Regions from separate parts of the Chryseobacterium sp. BGA-UO-ETr-SB22 genome, predicted to be linked through region 1. Evidence: riboswitches for the same ligand, from Rfam matches in the RefSeq annotation. Region 1 holds a riboswitch; each other region holds the start of a gene.
The links. Region 1 has a riboswitch for cobalamin ahead of AC57AW_RS20180 (TonB-dependent receptor plug domain-containing protein). Riboswitches for the same ligand answer to the same signal wherever they lie in the genome.

Region 1 (5,689 bases):
AAATCAAAATCATTATAATAAAATACATTGAGATTTTCTTCTTTGCATATTGATGCTAAATCATCAATAAGACTTTGTTTAAATTGTAAAGGCAGATTACAATCAATTCTTACAGCGTAATTTTCAGCATTGTTTTTCTTGAAATCCGAGCCAACTATTTGAATAAACCGATGTTCTATACTTTTGAATTCTTCTCTTTCCGGAGCATAACTTTTGCTGGATTGAATGGTAAAAGGGATACTGGAATCTAATAATACAGCATTTTCACGAATCAATAGTTCTTCTATTTCTTCTGCCAGCTGAAAATGAAAATCAAAGAGCTGATAATCTCCGATATTGATGATCAAATTATTTCCATCGATATCCAAATGTAAATAGGTTTCTTTGAAACGTCCTTTCAGTTCTTCCAGCTTTCCGATAAAATCGTCTGTATTTTTCACCTGAACTTTTGCCGCCAGTTCTGCAGGATTATCAGCATGTCCACCATATCCCGGGAAAAAATTGAAAAACTGAAAGTTATATAAATGATCCGGAAATTTGAAATACCAGTATACGCCTAGAATCATAGCAGATTGATTGATGAATTGTGCAATAATCAAATTTAAATAAAATTTCACACTCCAAAACTTTCAAAACCCTTAAATTTGTTGTCAATAAAAATTTACTTGGATGCTTAGGAACATTTCAATTGCGGCAGCTACTTTTTTGTCCGTAGTTACAATCAATGCACAGAAGAATAAAAATACCCAACTGGAAAGACCAAAACTAGTCGTAGGTTTGGTTGTAGATCAGATGCGTTGGGATTATTTATACCGTTTTTATGGTAAATATGGGAATGACGGTTTCAAAAGACTTTTGAATACAGGATATTCTTTGAATAATGTACACATTCCATACGTTCCTACCATTACCGCGTTGGGACATACATGTATCTATACAGGTTCAGTACCGGCTATTCACGGAATTGCTGGAAATGACTGGACAGATAAGGAAACAGGAAAAGGAGTGTACTGTACAGCTGATGAGAGCGTTCAGCCAGTAGGAACAACCAATGTAAAAACAGGAAGTCACTCTCCAAAAAATCTTTGGTCTACTACAGTAACTGACGAATTGAGATTAGCAACCAACTTTCAGGGGAAAGTAGTGGGTGTTTCTTTGAAAGACCGTGCTTCTATTCTTCCTGCAGGACATACTCCAAACGGAGCATTCTGGTTTGATGACAGCACAGGAAATTTCATTACCAGTACCTGGTATATGAATGATCTTCCACAATGGGTAAAATCATTCAACGCTCAGAATCTTCCTGAAAAATTAGTAGCCAACGGCTGGAATACTTTACTTCCAATCAATCAATATACGGAAAGTGCACCGGACAATTCTTCTTGGGAAGGACTGCTGGGAAGTGCAAAAACGCCTACTTTTCCTTACAGCAACTTAGCAAAGGATTATCAGACTAAAAAAGACAACATCCGTTATACACCTTTCGGGAATACGCTAACATTGAAGTTGGCAGAAGCTTCTGTAGAAGGTGAAAAACTGGGTGGAGATAATATTACAGACTTCCTGGCCATCAACCTTGCATCTACTGATTATGCAGGTCATAAATTCGGACCCAATTCTATTGAGGTAGAAGATGTGTATATCAGATTAGATCAGGATTTAGCAGAATTCTTCAATTATTTGGATTCTAAAGTAGGAAAAGGAGAGTATACAGTTTTTCTTTCTGCTGACCATGGTGGAGCGCATTCTGTAGGATTCCTTAAAGAGCATAAAATCCCGACAGGTTTCTTCGGTGAAGATGCAGAAAAGAATCTGAACCAAAAACTAAAGGATAAATTCGGAGCTGATAAACTGATCAATGCGATTGATAACTATCAGATTTATTTTGACAGAAAAGTTTTGGCAGACAGTAAACTTGAATTGGATGATGTAAGAAACTTCGCTGTAAAAGAACTGGAGAAAGATCCTACAGTTTTATATGCAGTTTCTGTAGATAAAGTTCAGGAAGCAAGCATTCCGGAGCCTATCAAACAAAGAATTATCAACGGAATCAACAGACAGAGAAGTGGAGATATCCAGTTAATTTCTCATGATTCTATGCTTCCTCCATATTCTAAAACAGGAACTACTCATAGCGTTTGGAATTCTTATGACTCGCATATCCCATTGATCTTTATGGGTTGGGGAGTTAAGCAGGGAGAAAGCAACAAGGCTTATCACATGACCGATATTGCACCTACCGTATCTTCTCTACTGAAAATTCAGTTCCCAAGTGGAAATGTAGGAAACCCAATTACGGAAGTTATTGGTAAATAATTGTATACGATTATTCTATGATACATGGCTGCTTTCAACCGAAAGCAGCTTTTTTTGTGAGTTATTGCTTCAAATTTTCAATCCGCTACACACTATTCTCACTTTTTGGCAAATACATATAAAAACCTATCTTTGCAAAAATTTTGGTTTCCAGTATTTTGGAATGAAAAGGGAATCGGGTGTAACTCCCGGACTGTCCCCGCAACTGTAAATCGCAATAAAAGTTTCTGTAAACAACCACTGTCTAAAACGGGAAGGAGCAGAATGCGAAAGTCAGGAGACCTGCCGGAATTATAATAAAAAAACATATTGCTTTCGGAGGAAAAGTAAAAAAGTATGGATATAAAAAGATCTTTAGTACTGCTTTTTTCATCTTATGGCTGTTTTCTTTTTGGACAAGAGAAAACCATCGACACTATTTATGTCTTCGATAACCAGATGAATAGGGTGAAACTTTTTCATCCCGTAAAAATAATTTCGGCAGAAGAGGCCGAGAAAAACTCCAGTAATCTTTCAGAACTTCTGAGATTTCAGTCACAGGTATTTATCAAAGAAAATGGCCGTGGGGCTGTTTCTTCGCCATCTTTCCGGGGTACTACTGCCCAGCAGACTGCCTTTGTATGGAATGGGATAAATATCAACTCCAGTTTTTTAGGACAGGGAGATATCAATAATATTGCTTTGTTCGGATATGACCAAATCGGTATAAAAGCCGGCGGAGGAAGCGTAGTCTACGGAAGTGGAGCTATCGGGGGAAGTATTCACCTGAATAACACCCTTGATTTTAATAAAGGCTTTCATGGTTCTGTATTTTCTGAAGTTGCTTCTTTCAATACCTATAATAATTTTGTAAAAGGTTCTTACAGCAATGATAAGTTCAGTTTTAAAGCTTCCGGAAATTATTCTGTAAGCGAAAATAATTATGAGGTAAGTGATCTAAACTATCTCAACAGAAACGGGAATTACTACAATACGACATTCAATGCAGGTGCATCTTATAAGATAAACAACGATCATAAAATTTCGTGGCAGAGCCAGTTTTTCGATTCTTCACAACATTATCCTGTATATGAAGAAACGGGAACAAAAACAAAATATAAGACTCAAAGTGTAAGAAGCCTTCTTTCCTGGGACTGGAACAAAGCGAAGTTTAGCAACTCCCTTAGAGCAGCCTATACAGAAGAGAATTTTCAGTATTTTGGTTCTTTAAACCTGCCTAAATCCAGTGGCGGAACAGGGAAAAATTACATCTTTAAAAATGATTTCAATTACTTCCTGAATTCTAAGTGGAATTTTAATCTTATCGGAGAATTTCAGATCAATAAAGGGGAAGGATATGCGAGCGGAATATCCAGTGTCAGCAGAAATGTTGGTTCTGTTTCCGGATTGTTGAGATATTTTGCAACAAAAGATCTGCGTTTTGAAGGTGGATTCAAGAAAGATTTTGTGGAAGATGTGAAGTCACCAATTATGTATTCATTCTCCGGAAAATGGAGTGTTGCAAAATGGTATGATGTAAGCGTTAACGTGTCAAAAAACTTCAGATATCCGTCATTTAATGATATTTATTATGAGCCGGGAGGAAATAAAGACCTGAGACCGGAAACCTCTACTCAGGTAGATATGACCAATGAGTTCAAAGTGGGAGATTTCAGACTTGCCTTGTCTCCGTATTATATGAACATCACAGATCTTATTGCATGGCTTCCAACGGCTAAAGGATACTGGCAGGCATTCAATGTCAATAAAGTTGAATCTTACGGATTAGAATCTCAGCTGTCTTTTAGTAAACAATTGGGAAATCATAAATTCAGAGCGAATGCAGGGTATTATTATGCAAGATCTATAGATAAAGAAACGCAGCTGCAGAGACCTTATGTTCCTATGCACAGAGGATCTGCCAATATAGATTATGAATATGGTTTCTTTAAGTTTTTTGCACAGGGATTACTGAATGGTGTTACCTATACCACAAGTGATGAAAAGAGATCAGAAGCTATTGATCCTTATTTTCTTTTGAATATGGGTGTTTCAGCAACTTTAGCGAAAAAATATACCTTAGGGTTTAAAGTGAATAATCTAACAAATACCTATTATAAAACGGTTTCTTTTTATCCTTTACCGAAAAGAAACTATAGTGTATACGCAGCAATAAATTTTTAAAAATTAAAATTGAATAAATTATGAAAATAACTAAACTTTTAACTGTACTATTTGCAGTAGTGTTATTATTTAACATGTCTTCATGTACAAGTGATTCTGCTGAGTTTGAAATCTCTCCGATCACTTACCAGAATGGATATTTTATCTCTAATGAAGGTAACTTCAACAGCCAGGGAGCTAAAGTAACCTTCCTGACAAGAGATTTGAGTATGAAACAGGATGACGTATATGGTTATAACAACAATAAAGAAATTTTGGGTGACGTTCTTCAGACGATTGGTCTTAACGGAAATAAGGCTTATCTTGTAATCAATAACTCAAACAAAATTGTTGTAGTAGACCGTTATACATTCAAAAAATTAGCAGTAATTACAGATCAGATTGATAACCCAAGAGGGATTACTTTTGCAAATAACTTTATCTATGTTGCCAACCTGAATTTCTCTACGAATGCAACAAGCGTAACGAAATATAAAGCTTCTGACTATTCATTTGTAAGCAAAATCACTATGACAGGCGGGGCTGATAAAACAGTAGAAGCTGGTGGAAATGTTTTTGTACAGAATGCAACATCAGGATTCGGAAATATGATTACTTATATCAATACTTCCAATGACAGTAAGACTGAAATGACAGTTCCAAATGGTAAAATTAACAGTACTATTTCATACAAATCTAATGTTTACACAATTTCTTCAACAGCTGCAGATTCTTATGTCTATAAGATTTCAAGCACTGGAGCAATGACTCCGGTAGTAACACTGACAGGAATTCCAAACGCTACCAACCTTCAGATTGATAACGATAAAATCTACTTCAGTTCTGCAGATAAAGTATATACAACAAGTTTAGCGACCCCTACAGTTCCTACAGCTCCATTGCTAACAGCTGCAGATGGTGGTCCTTATTTTACGCTTTATGGATTTAACGTTATTGATGGAAGAATCTTTGCATCAGATGTTAAGCAATTTACAGCAGAAAGTGAAATGGTAATTTATTCAGCAACTACGGGTAACAAAATTAGTTCTCTTAAAACAGGAGGTCTTGGTGCTAACGGTACTTTCCTGAATCCATAAACCTTACAACATATAAAAAAATAATTTTTTATTTTTTCATCATTTGTGTTTTTTTCCGGTCGGTTTCTTTGAAACCGACCGGCTTTGTTTTCATAAGTGGAAATAAAAAAGCCCGGCGGGATGGAACATCCCGC
Region 2 (5,689 bases), 1.8 Mb from region 1:
ATTTCTTTTCCATTATGGGTATAGTGGTACCAATATAACAGACCTGAGCTGAAAGATGCGAGTAATTTGTCTGCAATATCTCTTGCTCCCGCCATATTATGATCGTCTTTTTCCGGCTGAATACTTCCGACAGCGGAAACCATAGAACGCATAACATCCATTGGGTGGGCTGCTGCAGGAATACTCTTAAGGATATTTCTCACAGAATGAGGCAGTCCTCTCAGAGATTTTAATTTGGCTTTATAGTTTTTCAACTGTGCTCCAGTAGGCAGCTGGCCATAGATCAACAGGTAGGCTACTTCTTCAAATTGCGTTTTTTCTGCCAGATCCAGAATATCATATCCTCTGTAATGGAGATCGTTTCCACTTTTTCCGACACTGCAAAGCGCAGTATTACCTGCTGCTACCCCTGAAAGCGCAACGCTTTTTTTAGGTTTAAATGTGGGTTCACTGTTCGTTGACATTATCAATTATTTTGTTTAAAAAGGTTGTCTAATTTTTGTTCATAGTCGTAGTATCCAATGCTTTGATAGAGTTCTTCTCTGGTTTGCATGGTATCTAATACATTGACCTGTGTTCCGTCTTTGCGAAGGTGTTCGTATACATTTTGAGCCGCTTTATTGGCGGCACGGAAAGCCGAAAGCGGATAAAGAACCAGTCCTACGCCTGCATTTTTTAATTCTTCCACTGTGTACATTCTGATCATCCCGAATTCTGTAATATTAGCCAGTACGGGAACTCCTGTAGCTTCAACAAACTTTTGGTAAAAGCTTAAGTCAGGAACGGCTTCTGCAAAGATGAAATCTGCTCCGGCTTCTTTGTAAGCAACTGCTCTTTCCAATGTTTTTTCCAATCCTTCATTAGCAAATGCATCGGTACGGGCACCTATTACAAAATTCTCATCGGTACGGGCATCTGCAGCAGCTTTCAGCCTGTCTACCATTTCTTCTTTGGTTACAACTTCCTTTCCCGGGCGGTGTCCACAACGTTTTGCACCTACCTGATCTTCAATATGCAAAGCAGCAGCTCCGGCTTTAATCAGTGACTTGACGGTTCTTGCCACATTGAATGCTGAAGGCCCAAATCCGGTATCAACATCTACCATCAATGGTACATCGCAAACATTCGTGATACGCTGAACATCAATCAATACATCTTCCAGCGTAGTAATTCCTAAATCCGGAATACCCAGAGAGCCTGCAGCAACACCGCCTCCTGAAAGATAAATTGCATTGAACCCAGCCTGCTGTGCTAGCAGCGCGTGATTGGCATTAATGGTACCAACAATCTGAAGGGGACTTTCTTTTCGCATGGCCTCCCGAAATTTCATACCGGGAGACTTCAAACTTTCACTTGTAGTCATTATAATATTTATTGTTTAGTTGAATTTTGTTTACAGAAGACCATGAATAGACGCAATAATAGCCACCATTCCATGATGTGGTAAAAAGGAAATCAAAAGGAAGCAGAACTGTTTTATTCGTTTTTTGTAATCCGGAATTATGCACCATTACCTCCCTGCAAACCTGTTTATTTCCAAGTCTGCTGCTCCTGCATGAATAACCGAAATCGAATGGGTACATTTTTTAACTTTTTATATTGATTAAATCCTCATAAAAAGTTCCTGATAAACTTCACAATGCCTGTGGAAAAGAAAAATATGGAAAAGGAAAATACGATGAATACACGATAATGAAAGAGCATACTGCCCCACTACTTACCTGCATCACAAAATAACACGAGCTGACAAAATATATTGATCCCACTGTTATCCATATCGTATCATACCTGACTATAAGCTTCATACCGCGAAAGCATCGTCAATTCGAAATAGGCAGGTCTCCTGACTTGTAACAGTTTTTATCGTCCTTCCCATATAACGAGGCATACAGTGGACCTTTTTTGATAAAAACCTTGATGTTACTTACAGTTGCGCGACAGTTCGTGATTTGCACACGATTCCCTTTTAAGACACAGCTAAGTGTAACCAGTTTCGGTTGATAAAGAAGATGTTAAGAACTCCTTGGTGGTAAATATAGGTATTTTATAAAAACGTGAAAGATATTTTATGCAAACAATAATTATTTAACCATAACCCACTGATTTTGTTATTATTAAAAATACATTTTTTATTCAACAGACATTGTAATTTAGATGATTCCGTTCGTTTTTCGTTACTAAATTCTTAAGATATATAATGAAAAAATGAAACAACTTTAAAGAAATAACTTCCTCGTTGTCATTTTTCACCCTGGAATTGAAGTGTTTTTTTGAACTGTTTTTTTTAAGAATTGTGAATGTTTATCTTTTCATATTAAATGATCTTTTTTATATCATTTTTAGTAAGAAACTTGAATCTTTATTCTACAATCCATTTTCTAAAAGCAGCTGTGTTGCTTTGTAAGCAGAGATTTTTTTCTCCTTATTATTTAGAATGAATGGATAAAAAAAATCCGCCAAAAAATGACGGATTTTATAGTATTTGAAAGCTGTTGAAATTAATTGGCAGCCGGATCAACCAGTTCTGTGGTAAGTGCTAAAGATTTTAGCAGATTTTTATTGTTAAAAAACAAGGTTGCATAATGTTTTCCTTTCTTAAAAATCAGTTTTGAACCTCCTGGAAATTCACTGTCAGAACCTAGCTTCTGTGTTTTAGCACTGTACTTACTGAACTTCGTTTTGCTGTCCTGCAGCGAACTTTTATTCATGATAAGCCCAAATGGAAGCCCTTCTACCACTACGGGTTTATTGTCTGAAATGGTAAAGAACATCTCATTAACAGCATTACTTTTTCCCAGGCTGCAATACAGTTCCAATCCTGTTTTTGTAGGCCATTTCACATATTTTTCTTCATTGGCATCTTCATAAAACACAGGTTTCATGTTCAATGCTTTTGAGATCTTATCGGGAGTCTGTGGAAAAATAAATTCTGAATTTTTATCTAATAGAGAGTTTAGAACAGCTGTTTTCTGTGAAAATGCTGTGATACTTATCAGTTGAAAAAAGATAATTAAGATGAAAGTTAATGGTTTCGTCTTCATGGATTATTTAGAATTTTAATGATTTGAAAGTTAAAGGTATTAAAATTTACTCTATCCGGTTACTACAAAACAATAATAATATGATCTCTTCTTCTTAATTTTTACAGAGCTTCCTTTTCTCTTTTAATATTCCATAGGTGTAATTCTTTATTGCAACAACTTTTACATATGATTCTGATAGCAAATGAAAGCTAACTATTCTTAATTTATTCTGTAAAAATCAGGTTTTAATGATCCGATTTAAAAGTTCACATTTTCATAGACCACTTTTCCCAAAAAGCCAAAATTAACCAGCAAATAACAAAATTCGATAAGTTTTGACAGTTATCGACAGCTACGATAACCCCTGTATTTATGCAATATTAATAATTTTGCATACGATTTGAAATGATATAGTTCACTTCAAATATTTTTAGAAAAACACAAATTTAATACTAAAGGATGATTCACGATATCAAGAATATTCATATGGGCGACCTCATCACCCAAAGAATAAAGGAATTTGAAATAGATCAAATACGAATCTGTAAATTTTTGAAATGTACAGATGAAGAATTAACTCAAATATTATCCCAAAAATCTATAGAAAGCGATCTTATTTTACGGTTCAGTATTTTACTTGAATATGATTTTTTTAGAGTTTATTCACATTATCTTATACTCTATGCACCTCCTGCTAATGTAAATACAAGCAATACAACTATCCAATCTTCACTCCCTCAGTTCAGAAAAAAACTGTATACCCAAGAAATTATTTCTTTCATTCTGGATCTTATTGATACAGGGAAAAAGAGTAAGCAGGAGGTCATGAATGAATATAAGATTCCCAAGACTACCTTATACAAATGGATGGGTAAATACAAAAACGGATTCAATTAGTAACACTTTACATTCGTAATTTCCAGTTCTCATAACTGCATTCAATTAAAGGTGAAAAAACAATTTTACCATATGCTCTATGAAAATAGACAGCTCAAAAAGTGTTATTAAATTTCATAAATAATTATCTATATCAATATAGATATAAAACTTAATTATTACATATTATGATAATTCAATAAACCACAGCAAATAAATAAGTAACTTTAAAAAGTAAACTAAATGAATCAATTTATGTTTATTAATGGGATTTTATTCAACGTATAAAAATTTTTATTTGTGAAAATTAAATTTTTACTGATAATTTTAGTTGTCTTTTATAATTTTTGTTATTCACAGGATAATATTAAACAACAAAAAAGAATCGATAGTATGATTATTGTTGTCCAGGATAAGGGCATATATGCCAATAAAGGCAGCAAAGAAATCTTAAGAATCTGTACTGAAATATATTACCAATCTAAAGAGATTGACTACTCCAACGGAATGATTCAGGCAGATATGAAAATGTCGGAAGTTTACCTGAATGAACAAAATTATAAAGCTGCTCTTGAGAAGATTCTGCAAGGCAAAAGTCTTGCAAAGGAAGAATATAATTATTACCTATTGTCTCTTTTCTTTATACAGGAAGCTGTTGTTTATTCTGAACTGGGATATGTTAAAAAATCTCAAAAAGCACTTAGCAGTTCTTTAGGACTTCTTAATAGAATACCTGAAAAAGAAAATTATTTAATAAAAGGGCTTGTTAACAGGACAAAGGCAAAAAATATTCAAATCTCTGCAAACAGTACGAAAGACTCAGCTTTGGTTTATTTATATCGTGGTCATCAGGAAATAGGAAAAATGGACAATAAAAGTCCTTATAAAAACTTTTTTCTTGGCCTTTTTGCAACAGATCTTGCCGAAGAATATTATCTGAGAAATAATTATTTAAAAGCAGAAATATTTCTCAATGAATTTAAGGAATTGATGTCTCAGGAAAATGATCAATCTGAATTTATCCGTTATTATATCCTTAAAGGAAATATAGAAAATAAAAAGAAAAACTATACGCAGGCACTGGAATACTTTGATAAAGCCTTAGAAATTAATCAAAAATATAAAATATACACGCTCGCATTAAAAGATATTTATTCGGGGAAAGCAGAGTCTTATTTAATGCTTAATGATTTCAAAAACCAGGCAGCATACAGTACAAAAGCAAAAAGAATCACAGACAGCATGGTAATAGCTGATCAGCAATTGCTGAACACGACAATAGATATCAATGAGAATGAGGATCCTTTTACGGATAATGAAAATAACAACTACTACCTTGCAGCAGGCATACTTATAGCATTGGCGGGATTAACATTTTATATTTTACGTCATAAAAATTCAAAAAAAGAACGTGTAGAAGAAAAACATCTGGAGCAAGCCCCTAAACCAATTATTGTCCCTGAAAATGAAAAGTCTGAAACGGAAGTTGAAGCCCTTAGGGAACTTGTTCAACTGGCTAAAAATGATGATAAATCCTTTTTACTCAGATTTTCTGAAGTTTTTCCGGCCTTCAATCAACAGCTTTTGAGTATAAATTCTCAGCTTACTCATTCAGACCTGGAATACTGTGCCTTAATCAAATTAAAATTTGACACTAAAGAGATCGCTCGTCATAAAAATCTTACTATAAATTCTGTAGTCAGTAAAAAATACAGGATCAGAAAAAAACTGAATATAGGCACTGATGAAAATATGTACACATGGATGTTGAATATCGGATAGTCATATTT
Region 3 (5,689 bases), 1.8 Mb from region 1:
CTTACCGAATGTTTCCATGAAGCCGGATTACCTGCCGGGATATTCAATATTGTAAATGGGTTAGGAAATGTAGTAGGTGCAGAAATTACCCAGCATCCTGATATCGCAAAAATCTCTTTTACAGGATCTACCCTTACAGGAAAAGCTATTGCCAAAGGAGCCGTAGATACCATGAAAAGAGTAACCCTTGAACTTGGCGGAAAATCCCCGAATATCATTCTTGAAGATGCGGATATGGAAAAAGCTATTCCAATGGCGGTTTTCGGAGCGTATATGAACAACGGACAGGCCTGCATCGCTCCTACCCGTCTGCTTGTTCCCAAAAACAGATTGTATGAAGTGAATGAACTGGCTAAAAAGGCTGTAGAACAGGTAAAAGTAGGAAACCCTGATGAAGAAGATACCCTTGTAGGGCCTATGGTAAGCGCCAAGCAGTTTGAAAGAGTACAAAGCTACATCCGTCTGGGACAGGAAGAAGGTGCTACTCTTCTTGCAGGCGGCGAAGGGAAACCGGAAGGTCTTGAAAACGGTAATTTTGTAAAAGCAACCATTTTCACCAATGTTCGTAATGATATGCGTATTGCGCAGGAAGAGATTTTCGGACCTGTGCTGTCTATTATTCCTTATACTAATGAAGAGGAAGCTATTGCTATTGCGAATGATACTACTTATGGATTGGCAGCTTACATCAGTTCTTCTGATAAAGAGCATGCAGAGCGAGTTGCAGCACAGATTGATGCCGGGAGAATCTGTATCAATGGATTTTCGCATGATCCTTATGCTCCTTTCGGTGGGTTTAAGCAAAGTGGGATCGGCCGTGAGTATGGGGTATTCGGATTGGAAGCTTATCTGGAACCTAAGACCATTCTTGCCTGATAGTAAAATCCTCAAAGTCTGTGAATAACGGGCTTTGAGGATTTAAACACTATGCAATTCATCATTGATACTAAAAAAGTTTTGTAAGTTTGAAAAAGAATCGATCAAGAAATAACCGTCTGAGCCATGAGCGAAAATAATATTCCTTTACCTATCAATTATTCCTGTCATTTTTCAGAATTCAGGGAAGGAGAACAGTTTGCAAGAATCCACAGTCTGGGGCTGGTTCTTTCCGGGGAAATGGAACTGAATGACGGGATCACAAAGACAATATTTAAAGAGGGTGAACTTTATTCTGCGAGAAAAAACCGTCTCCTGAAGTTTGCAAAATATCCTCCTAAAAATGGGGAGATAAGAACGGTAACTATCTATTTTGATGAAGCCATCTTAAGAGATTTCAGCCGTGAATATGGTTATCAGGCAGAGAAGAAAGACAATACTCCAGCTTTTATAAAACCAGATCAAAAGGCATTAACGTCTTTCATGTACTCACTGCTGGCTTATGAAGAACTTCCTGCTTCTATAGAACTGCTTCGCCTCAAACAAAAAGAAGCTTTACTTCTGATGCTGAGCGATGATCTGGGTCTTAAAGACATTTTATTCGATTTCTCTGAGCCTTACAAAATAGATATTGAAACTTTTATGAACAAAAACTTTCATTTCAATGTCAATGTAGAGCGGTTTGCTTATTTAACTGGGAGAAGCCTGTCTGCCTTTAAAAGAGATTTTCAAAAGATATTTGGTGTTCCTCCAAGACAATGGCTGCAGCTTAGACGATTAAAGGAAGCTCATTTTCTGCTTACCCAAAAAGGGAGATCGGTTTCTGATATTTATCTGGATCTGGGCTTTGAAAATTTATCCCACTTCTCTTTTGCCTTTAAAAAGCAGTTTGGCTATCCGCCGAGTTCATTACAGGCAAAATAACTTAGACTTCATCTAAAAAAATGTATCTGAAAGCGAGGATAATCAAAACAACAGATCGTGCCATGAAAATCATAACACGATCTGAATAATTGAATCTAATTATTTAAAGTTTTTTAAAGTGCATATTCTACGGAAGCTTCTTTAGCAGCTGCCACCATTGCTATCAAAGCTTTTTCTGTTTCTTCCCAGTGTCTTGTTTTCAGCCCGCAGTCAGGATTTACCCAAAGTTGATTGGCAGGAATTACGTTTTGTGCTTTTCTCAATAATTCAATCATTTCTTCTTTTGACGGAACTCTTGGTGAGTGAATGTCGTATACTCCGGGACCAATTTCGTTTGGATATCTGAAGTCTGCAAAAGCATTCAGCAGCTCCATCTGAGAACGGGAACATTCTATGGTAATCACATCAGCATCCATATCAGCAATGTTTTCAATAATATCATTGAATTCCGAATAACACATGTGGGTATGAATCTGAGTGGCATCTTCTACTCCGCTTGCAGAGATTCTGAAAGCTTCTACAGCCCATTTCAGGTAATTCTGCCAGTCGGTTTTTCGTAATGGAAGTCCTTCTCTTATCGCGGGCTCATCAATCTGAATAATTCTGATTCCCGCTTTTTCAAGATCTACAACCTCATCACGGATGGCCAGAGCAATCTGTTTACATGTTTCTGAACGAGGCTGATCATCACGTACAAAAGACCATTGTAAAATGGTAACGGGACCTGTCAGCATTCCTTTTACCCATTTTTCAGTCTGGGACTGAGCATATTGAGACCAATATACCGTCATCGGCGTGGGGCGGGAAACATCACCAAAGATCACAGGAGGCTTTACACAACGGCTTCCGTAGCTTTGTACCCAGCCATTTTTCGTAAATACAAAACCTTCCAGCTGTTCTCCGAAATATTCCACCATATCGTTACGCTCAAATTCCCCGTGAACCAATACATCTATCCCTATTTCTTCCTGCCAGTTGATGGTTCTCTGGGTTTCTTCTTTCAATAAAGTATCATACTGCTCTGCCGTAAGCTCTCCTTTCTTGAATTTTGCTCTCCAGCTTCTTACCTCCGTAGTCTGTGGGAATGATCCGATGGTTGTTGTTGGAAATAAAGGAAGCTGCAGTACTTTCTGCTGTTCTTCTTTACGGATTTTGAAGGTATTGATCCTTTGTGCATCTTTTTCAGTAACAGCATTCGCTCTTTGCTTCACCTCATCATTATGGATAAGCGAAGATGTTCTTCTGCTTGCAATTGCTTTTTTATTTTCTTCAAAAGAGGCAAGAATCTTTTCATTTTCTGTTCCGGATGCCAGTTCTTTAAGCGTTACCACTTCTACCACTTTCTGTTTAGCAAAAGCCAGCCAATTTTTAATTTCCGGATTAAGAGTGGTTTCAAAATCCAGATCACATGGTGAATGAAGTAATGAAGAGGAAGGAGCAATTAAAACCCTTTCAGACACCAATTTCTCAACTGCTTTTCTGATGAAAGACAAAGATTTTTCATAATCATTTTTCCAGATATTTCTTCCGTCAACTACTCCTAATGAAAGGCTTAAGCTTTCAGGAATACTTTTAAGGATTTCATCTAATTGCTCAGGATTTCTTACCAGATCTACATGCAATACATTCACGGGAAGTGATACAGCAAGTGATCCGTTATCATTTAATCCTTCAAAATAAGTAGCCACAATCAATTTCAGTTTCGGGAAGCGTTTTCTTATTTCAGCGTAAACAAAATGATAGGTATCTTTTGCTTTCTCCGTTAAATCCAATGCTAAGAAAGGTTCATCAAACTGAATCCATTCTGCGCCCTGCTCCTGAAGTTTGGTTAAAATCTCTGTGTATACCGGAAGAAGATTGGCAGTCAGATCCAGTTTATCAAATCCTTCTTCTTTTTCTTTTCCTAATAACAGATAAGAAACCAGCCCGATGATTACCGGTTTTGCATTGATTCCTGCCTGTTTTGCTCCTGCAAATTCATTGAAAATTTTATCTGAACTCAGTTTAAACTGCTGATTTTTATAAAACTCGGGAACGATATAGTGATAATTGGTATCAAACCATTTTGTCATTTCCATCGCAGTGATATCCAGTCCATCTTTCTGGTATCCTCTTGCCATGGCGAAGTAAAGATCCAGCTCAGAGTTGTTCTTTTTAAGCACTACTTCATGATAACGTGTAGGAATTGCTCCTACCACAAGGCTCATATCCAATACCTGATCATAGTATGAAAAGTCATTGCACGGAATAAGGTCTATTCCTGCTTCTTTCTGAATGTTCCAGTTTTGGTTACAGATCGTTCTGCCTGTATTCAGAAGTTCTTCCAAAAGGATTTTACCTGACCAATATTGCTCGCAGGCTTTTTTGAGTTCTCTTTTGCTACCAATACGCGGATAGCCCAGAATGTGAGTTTGCATTTTTAAACTTTTTAATTAAACTTAATATCAAGTCTTTTTAAAATGCTTCGTAATGTTTTAACGGATAAAAAATTTCATGGCTCATGATATAACCAACAACACAATTTCCCTTACAGAGAAAATGTATTCATTCGATATATCATCTGTATGACCCAAAAGCTTCAGACCGCGAAAGCATTGTCAATTCAGTAAAGGCAGGTCTCCTGACTTGTAACAGTTTCCGTCATCCTTCCCGCTTTTGACAGTGGATATCCAAGGACAGAAACCTTTGTATGTTACTTACAGTTGCGCGACAGCTCGTGATTCTCACACGATTCCCTATTAATCTACGTTAAGTAAAACCTTTCCTGTTTGATGAAGTATCTCTAAAGAACTGTACTTTTACTCATAACATGGTCATCAGTAAAAGTTTTTAATTTTGTGTAAAATTACTAATACAGAACAAAAACACAATCAAACCCAATTAATTAAGCAAAATAAGCTTTTAAAAACACCAATAAAAGCATATAATTCTTTACATTTGACTGTTTTTATAATCTAAAAGAATAATATTCTGTGGAACAACTCGATGATAAGGATGTACAGCTGCTGAGGCTGCTCCAGAAAAATGCAAAACTGACCGTTAAAGAGCTTGCAAAGGAAGTGAATCTTTCTACTTCGCCGGTTTTTGAAAGGGTAAAAAGATTGGAACAGGAAGGATTTGTGAAAAGATATGCAGCTGTTCTTGATGCTGAAAAGCTCAACCGTGGGTTTACAGTTTTCTGCCAGATCAAGCTGAAAATTCACGACAGATCTGTAGGGTATGATTTTGTAAAAGAAATTTTAGAAATTGAAGAAGTAGCTGAATGCTATAATATTTCCGGAGATTTTGATTTTCTTCTGAAAGTTCAGGTACTGGATATGAAACATTATCAGGATTTTGTATTTAACAAACTGGGATCTGTAGATTCTATCGGGAGTACCCACAGTACATTTGTCATGGCTGAGGTGAAAAACAATCATGGGCTGACCATTTAAGTAATGGAAAAACAGAGAATTGAAAATGGAAGATGATGCTTAAGTTAAACCATATTATTTTCAATTCTCTATCTTCCAATCCATTAGTTTCCTTTAAAGTCTGGATTTCTTTTTTCTATGAATGCTCCGATGCCTTCATTGTGATCTTCTGTTGTGAACAATTCTCCGAATAAAACGGCTTCCTGTTTCAATCCGTCTGTGATATGAAGTTCAAATCCTGTATTTAAAGACTGTTTCGCTTTTGCCACAGCTACAGGACCTCTTGCAGCAATTTTTTCTGCCAGTTTTTGGGCTTCGTTCAGTAATTCTTCGGGAGCGAAAACATGGTTGACAAAACCAAAATCTTTACAGGCTTCCGCGGAATAAAATTCTCCGGAGAAAACCATTTCTCTTGCTTTGTATAATCCAATAGCTCTTGGCAAACGCTGGGTTCCGCCAAAACAAGGCAATAATCC
Region 4 (5,689 bases), on a different contig from region 1:
ATGGTGCAGATTCTCCTTCTAAAGAATTCATGAATCATACCGGAAATATGGGAAATGTTATAGCTAACGAACAGCCCGATTTATACCGTGAAATTACATTGAACCTCCCAACAACAGCGAGAGTGACGGGACAAATTCGTCCATCTATTCATATTCTGGCAGATCTTAACCAGTTCTTGAGTGGAGATAAAGCACTTACTCTTACAACTGCCAATGATATGCTGATGGGTTCAAACCAGCACCTGGTAGATGTTACCAACAATCTTACGAAAATGTTTAAAGTAGACCACGTTCACAATGATTAATTTTTTTGTTAAAACGATACTGGTTCTGCTTGTATTTCTGTTGAGTTGTATTTCCTGCTCTGATGAGGTGATACAGCCGTTGGAAAAAGATAAAGCATATAATCTGCAGTTTCCTTCTTATTTTCCCGAAATGACATTCGATAAATCCATTAATCCGGTGACAAAAAATGGAGTAGAACTGGGGCGGAAACTATTCTATGAAGGAAGACTTTCCAGAAATAATACCATCTCATGTGGGTTCTGCCATATTCAGGAAAATGCTTTTACCCACCACGGGCATACTGTAAGCCATGGTGTAGATGACAGAATCGGAATCAGAAATGCACCACCCATTCAGAATATGGCTTTTTTGAAAAGGTATATGTGGGACGGAGTGATTCATAATCTTAATGAACAGCCCATCAGTCCTATTACAGATGTTAATGAAATGGACAGCTCCATACCGGAAGCGATTTCGAAAATAAAAGATGACCAGAAGTATAAAAAGCTTTTCCGAGAAGCTTATGGAGACGAAACCATTACCGGAGAACGAATTCTGAAAGCGTTATCTCAGTTTATGGCTTCACTGATTTCTGCAGATTCAAAATATGACAGATTCAAACAGGGAAAGGAACAATTGACTTCAACCGAATCTCAGGGAATGGCATTATTCGGGCAGAAATGTGCCTCTTGCCATAGCGGTGAACTGTTTACTGATGAAAGTTTCCGGAATACGGGAATGTATTACAATACGGAATTCAAGGATGCAGGGCGTTACAGAGTGACCCTAAATCAGGTTGATTGGATGAAATTCCGGGTTCCGAGTTTAAGAAATGTAGAATATACAGCTCCTTACATGCATGATGGAAGATTTTACACCCTAGATGCGGTACTCAACTTCTATTCAGATCAGGTAGAAGATAATGCCAATCTTGACCCACAGCTGAAACAGAACGGTCATATAGGAATTGCCATGAACAGTCAGGAAAAACAGTCGATCATTGCATTCCTGAAAACACTGTCTGACAAAAGTTTTATATCCAATCCAAAATTTGCAGAATAATTTATAGAAAACATGAAGAAGATTATATTGATAGTAAGTTTGATTCTGTTTAGCCAGAATCAGGCGAAGACCATTAGAGACAGCGCTTATATTTCTCCGGAAACCTTTAGCAGGTTTGATTTTGATGATGATTGTGACGCTTGCGGTTGTGCTGCAGGAAACGGATCATCCGGCTTTGAGTCTTTATTGAATCCACAGTTTATAGGGATCAAATACTTTGCACAGCATTACAAAGCAAAGGAGAACCTATTTGTAAAAGACCTTACACAGGATCAGTATTTCAATACCCTGCAGATTTGGGGGAAAATTCCCTTAACTAAAAAGCTGAGTGTATATGCAAGTCTGCCCTTCCATTTCCATGAAAAGAAAACCATGCAGGGAGATATTAAAATCAATGGAATTGGTGATCTGAACCTGATGGGAATTTACCAGCTGATGAGTTCTAAAGATAATTTCCATCACCTGAGTGGAGGTTTGGGCGTGAAAATTCCTTTGGGGAAATTTGATGAAAAAGGAATCTCCGGTGTCAATCCGAGTTTTCAGCTTGGAACCGGAAGTTGGGATTATCAGGCTGCTTTGAATTATAAATTTCAGAAAAATAAAGTAGCCGTATTGGTCAATACAGACTATACGATCAAAACGGAAAATAAGAAAAACTACCGTTTCGGAAATCAGTGGAACTATGCTGCAACAGGGTTTTATCAGGTTGCAGGAAACGAAAAATCGATATTTTCTGTAAAAACAGGAGTTCAGGGAGAAGTCTATGCTCAGAATAAACAGTTCGATGAAGCTTTACCCAATACTGCAGGAAGTGCGTTGTATGGGAAATTAGGATTTGAAGCTTCTTATAAAAAACTGAGTTTGGGAAGTGAACTCATGCTTCCTATGTACACCCGCTTGGCAGGAGGAGACATTGAAGCAAAATCCAGGTTCAGTATTTTCCTGAATATCGGAATTTAAAATAAACCCTCTTTTTAATACTGTTAAAGCTCCTTCGGGGGCTTTAATTGTTTCTGAATCATGATTTTAATTGGGGGTTAGGAATAATTTTTTATCTTTGCCGAAATTTGGTGAGCCCTAAAAAGCTCTTAAAAGGGAATCCGGTGAAAATCCGGAACAGACCCGCTGCTGTAAGCTCCACACCAAAATTTTTGAAGAATATATCCACTGTTTTTTAATGGGAAGGATTTCAAAAATGGAGTAAGTCAGAAGACCTGCCAGACCATAATCGTTTGACGCTTTCGTGGAATAAAGCTTAGGACATCAATGATTCTGTGCAGTAACAGCTGTGCTTTGTCGTTGTTTTCTTACATCCATTAGCGTCATCATTATCCTAAATGAGCTAATGGCGGCAAAACTGACTACTTCTACAATTCATAAAGCTGTTTTCACAATACTGGTGATCGCATCTCAGCTTTTATATTCCCAAAAAAAGAAAAATGATACGCTGAAGGAAGAATCCATCAAGGTGATCAGTCTCTACAAAAAGAACTTTAAGGAAATCGTTCCGGCACAAACATTACAGGGAGAAGAGCTGGAAAGACTGAACAGTCATTCCGTTGCAGATGCTCTTCGGTATTTTTCCGGAGTTCAGATTAAAGACTACGGTGGTATGGGTGGACTGAAAACCATTAACGTCCGAAGTCTTGGAAGCCAGCACGTGGGTGTTTTCTATGACGGAATTCAACTGGGGAATGCACAGAACGGGCTTGTTGATCTTGGAAGATATTCATTGGACGATCTTGAAGAAATATCATTGTATAATGGTCAGAAAAGTGAGATTTTCCAGCCTGCAAAAGATTTCGGCTCTTCGGGATCTATCTATTTACAGCCTAAAATACCAGTATTTAAAGGAACAAGGAAAACCAACCTTGTGATAAGAGCCAAAAGTGCCTCCATTGATCTTTTTAATCCGTCATTCCGATTAGAGCAGAAAGTATCAGACAGGGTTTCTGCCAGTTTCAGTGCTGAATTTATGCAAAGTGATGGAATCTACAGATTTCGATATGCCAAGAAATATCCTGATGGGCAGCAGGCTTATGATACCATTGCAAAAAGACAGGATTCGGATATTAAAGCAAAACGCTTTGAAACTTCCTTAAACGGAACTTTAAATAACGGAAGCTGGAACATCAGAGGTTATGGTTATATTTCAGACCGTGGAATGCCTGCACCCATTGTGAACGGCCGCTTTGAAGGTAGAGGTGCCAGACTTTCTGATGAGAATTATTTTATACAGGCCAACCTGAGAAAAAAATTGTTTCCCAAATTTGAAACACAGCTGAAAGCAAAATTTGCCTACGATTATACCCATTTTATGGATACAGTCCGTTCGCAGTCTATTATGTATACGGATAATGTGTACATCCAAAGAGAGGTTTATCTTTCCTCATCCAATGTCTATTCTATCACTCCCAATTGGGATGTCAGCCTGAGCGGAGATTTTCAGTACAATAATCTGGATGCCAACCTGGATAACTTTTCTTATCCTACGCGCTATACAACATTAGTCGCTTTAGCTACAACTTACCAGTGGAACAGGTTTAAAATTCTGGGAAGCCTTTTGGGAACATTTACGTTTGAAGAAGTAAGAAAAAACAAAAGACCCGGAGACAGCAGAGAATGGACACCTGCTGTATTTATGAGCTATCAGCCTGAAATCATTCCTGAGCTTACCCTCAGAGCTTTCTATAAAAGAATTTTCCGACTGCCTACTTTCAATGACCTTTATTATACCAATATCGGAAATACTTACCTGAAACCGGAATTTACCAATCAGTATGATGTAGGATTTACTTACCAGAAGAATTATAATGACCATTTCTTTAAATCCTTTTATGCTAAAGTAGACGGTTATTATAACAAAGTACAGGATAAAATTGTCGCAGCTCCTAACGGAAGTATGTTCCGTTGGCTGATGATGAATCTTGGATTGGTTGAAATCATTGGTACTGATGTAAATGTTCAGGCAGAAATGCAGTTAGGAAAAGTAAAACTGAGGCCATTACTTTCTTATACCTATCAAAGTGCAAGAGATATGACAGATCCGGAAGATACATTCTACAAAAATCAGATTCCTTATACGCCATGGCACAGTGGTTCATTTACCCTGATGGCAGATTACAAAGACTGGAGTTTCAATTACAGTGCGATGTATGTAGGAAAACGCTACGATGTGAACCAGGATAATATTCAATACAATTATGTACAGCCTTGGTACACTCACGATCTGTCTGTTCAGAAAAAAATCAACTGGGCGAATCATCAATTTAAAGTAAGCCTTGAGATGAATAATATCTTCAACCAATATTATGATGTGGTGATCAACTATCCAATGCCGGGAAGAAACTTTAAACTTATTCTAAACTTCACCTTATGAGAAAACTAAACTTTTATTTTCTGTTTCTTGTATTAGCTTTTCTTACTTCATGCCGTACAGATGATGTCATTGTCCGCCAGGAAGTGGTGGAAGGACTTCCCTCAGAAAATACAGCTATAAAAGGCTTTTATATGCTGAACGAAGGGAATATGGGAAGCAACAAATGTACACTGGATTTTTTTGATTATACCAAAGGAACCTACTACCGGAACATCTATGCGGAAATTAACCCCAACGTGGTAAAAGAACTGGGAGACGTAGGAAATGATATCAAAGTCTATGGAAGCAAACTCTATATCGTGGTCAATGTTTCCAACAAAATTGAAGTTCTGGATGCCAAAACAGCCAAACGAATTACTTCTATTCCGTTGCAAAACTGCAGATATTTAGCCTTCAAAGATGGGAAAGCGTATGCCAGCAGCTATGCAGGTCCGGTAGATATTAACCCTAAAGCACCCAAGGGAAAAGTAGTGGAAATTGATACCACCTCCCTTTCTATCAATCGTGAAGTAACGGTAGGATATCAGCCAGAAGAAATGGAAATCGTTGGAAACCAGCTTTTCGTTGCCAATTCCGGAGGATACCGTGCTCCCAATTATGACAAGACCGTTTCCGTAATAGATTTGAACAGCTTTACAGAGATCAAAAAACTGGATGTAGCGATCAATCTTCATCACATTAAAAAAGACAATTACGGTGATCTGTATGTAAGTTCAAGAGGGAATTATTATGAAGTTGCTTCCAGTTTATATTTATTAGATGCAGCAACAGGTGCTGTCAAAAAAGACTTTCATCTCGCAGTGAGCGAAATGACAATTGTGAACGATAAGCTTTACTTCTATGGAAACGAATTCAATTACAACACCCACAGTTACAAAAAAAGCTTTGGGATCATTGACGTAAAAACAGAACAGATCATTGCCAACAGAATTTTTGACCAACAATATGAAGCAGCAATTAAAA

Region 2: another riboswitch for cobalamin. It lies ahead of AC57AW_RS11745 (hypothetical protein); the one in region 1 lies ahead of AC57AW_RS20180 (TonB-dependent receptor plug domain-containing protein).
Region 3: another riboswitch for cobalamin. It lies ahead of metE (5-methyltetrahydropteroyltriglutamate--homocysteine S-methyltransferase); the one in region 1 lies ahead of AC57AW_RS20180 (TonB-dependent receptor plug domain-containing protein).
Region 4: another riboswitch for cobalamin. It lies ahead of AC57AW_RS04435 (TonB-dependent receptor plug domain-containing protein); the one in region 1 lies ahead of AC57AW_RS20180 (TonB-dependent receptor plug domain-containing protein).

Annotation. Positions count from the first base shown of each region.
Region 1 is NZ_JCAQOV010000005.1:2,832,688-2,838,376, reverse strand. It holds gene AC57AW_RS20190 (hypothetical protein) at 1-566, opposite strand, end outside; gene pafA (alkaline phosphatase PafA) at 670-2,316, shown strand; cobalamin riboswitch at 2,444-2,620, shown strand; gene AC57AW_RS20180 (TonB-dependent receptor plug domain-containing protein) at 2,653-4,479, shown strand; gene AC57AW_RS20175 (YncE family protein) at 4,500-5,555, shown strand.
Region 2 is NZ_JCAQOV010000005.1:984,457-990,145, reverse strand. It holds gene prpC (bifunctional 2-methylcitrate synthase/citrate synthase) at 1-464, opposite strand, end outside; gene prpB (methylisocitrate lyase) at 467-1,363, opposite strand; gene AC57AW_RS11745 (hypothetical protein) at 1,350-1,583, opposite strand; cobalamin riboswitch at 1,817-2,007, opposite strand; gene AC57AW_RS11740 (hypothetical protein) at 2,499-3,041, opposite strand; gene AC57AW_RS11735 (transposase) at 3,483-3,920, shown strand; gene AC57AW_RS11730 (hypothetical protein) at 4,293-5,681, shown strand.
Region 3 is NZ_JCAQOV010000005.1:997,853-1,003,541, reverse strand. It holds gene AC57AW_RS11805 (aldehyde dehydrogenase family protein) at 1-876, shown strand, start outside; gene AC57AW_RS11800 (helix-turn-helix domain-containing protein) at 1,003-1,800, shown strand; gene metE (5-methyltetrahydropteroyltriglutamate--homocysteine S-methyltransferase) at 1,914-4,217, opposite strand; cobalamin riboswitch at 4,394-4,578, opposite strand; gene AC57AW_RS11790 (Lrp/AsnC family transcriptional regulator) at 4,773-5,234, shown strand; gene AC57AW_RS11785 (enoyl-CoA hydratase/isomerase family protein) at 5,318-5,689, opposite strand, start outside.
Region 4 is NZ_JCAQOV010000004.1:142,218-147,906, reverse strand. It holds gene AC57AW_RS04450 (MbnP family protein) at 1-305, shown strand, start outside; gene AC57AW_RS04445 (cytochrome-c peroxidase) at 298-1,347, shown strand; gene AC57AW_RS04440 (transporter) at 1,360-2,307, shown strand; cobalamin riboswitch at 2,399-2,583, shown strand; gene AC57AW_RS04435 (TonB-dependent receptor plug domain-containing protein) at 2,693-4,726, shown strand; gene AC57AW_RS04430 (YncE family protein) at 4,723-5,689, shown strand, end outside.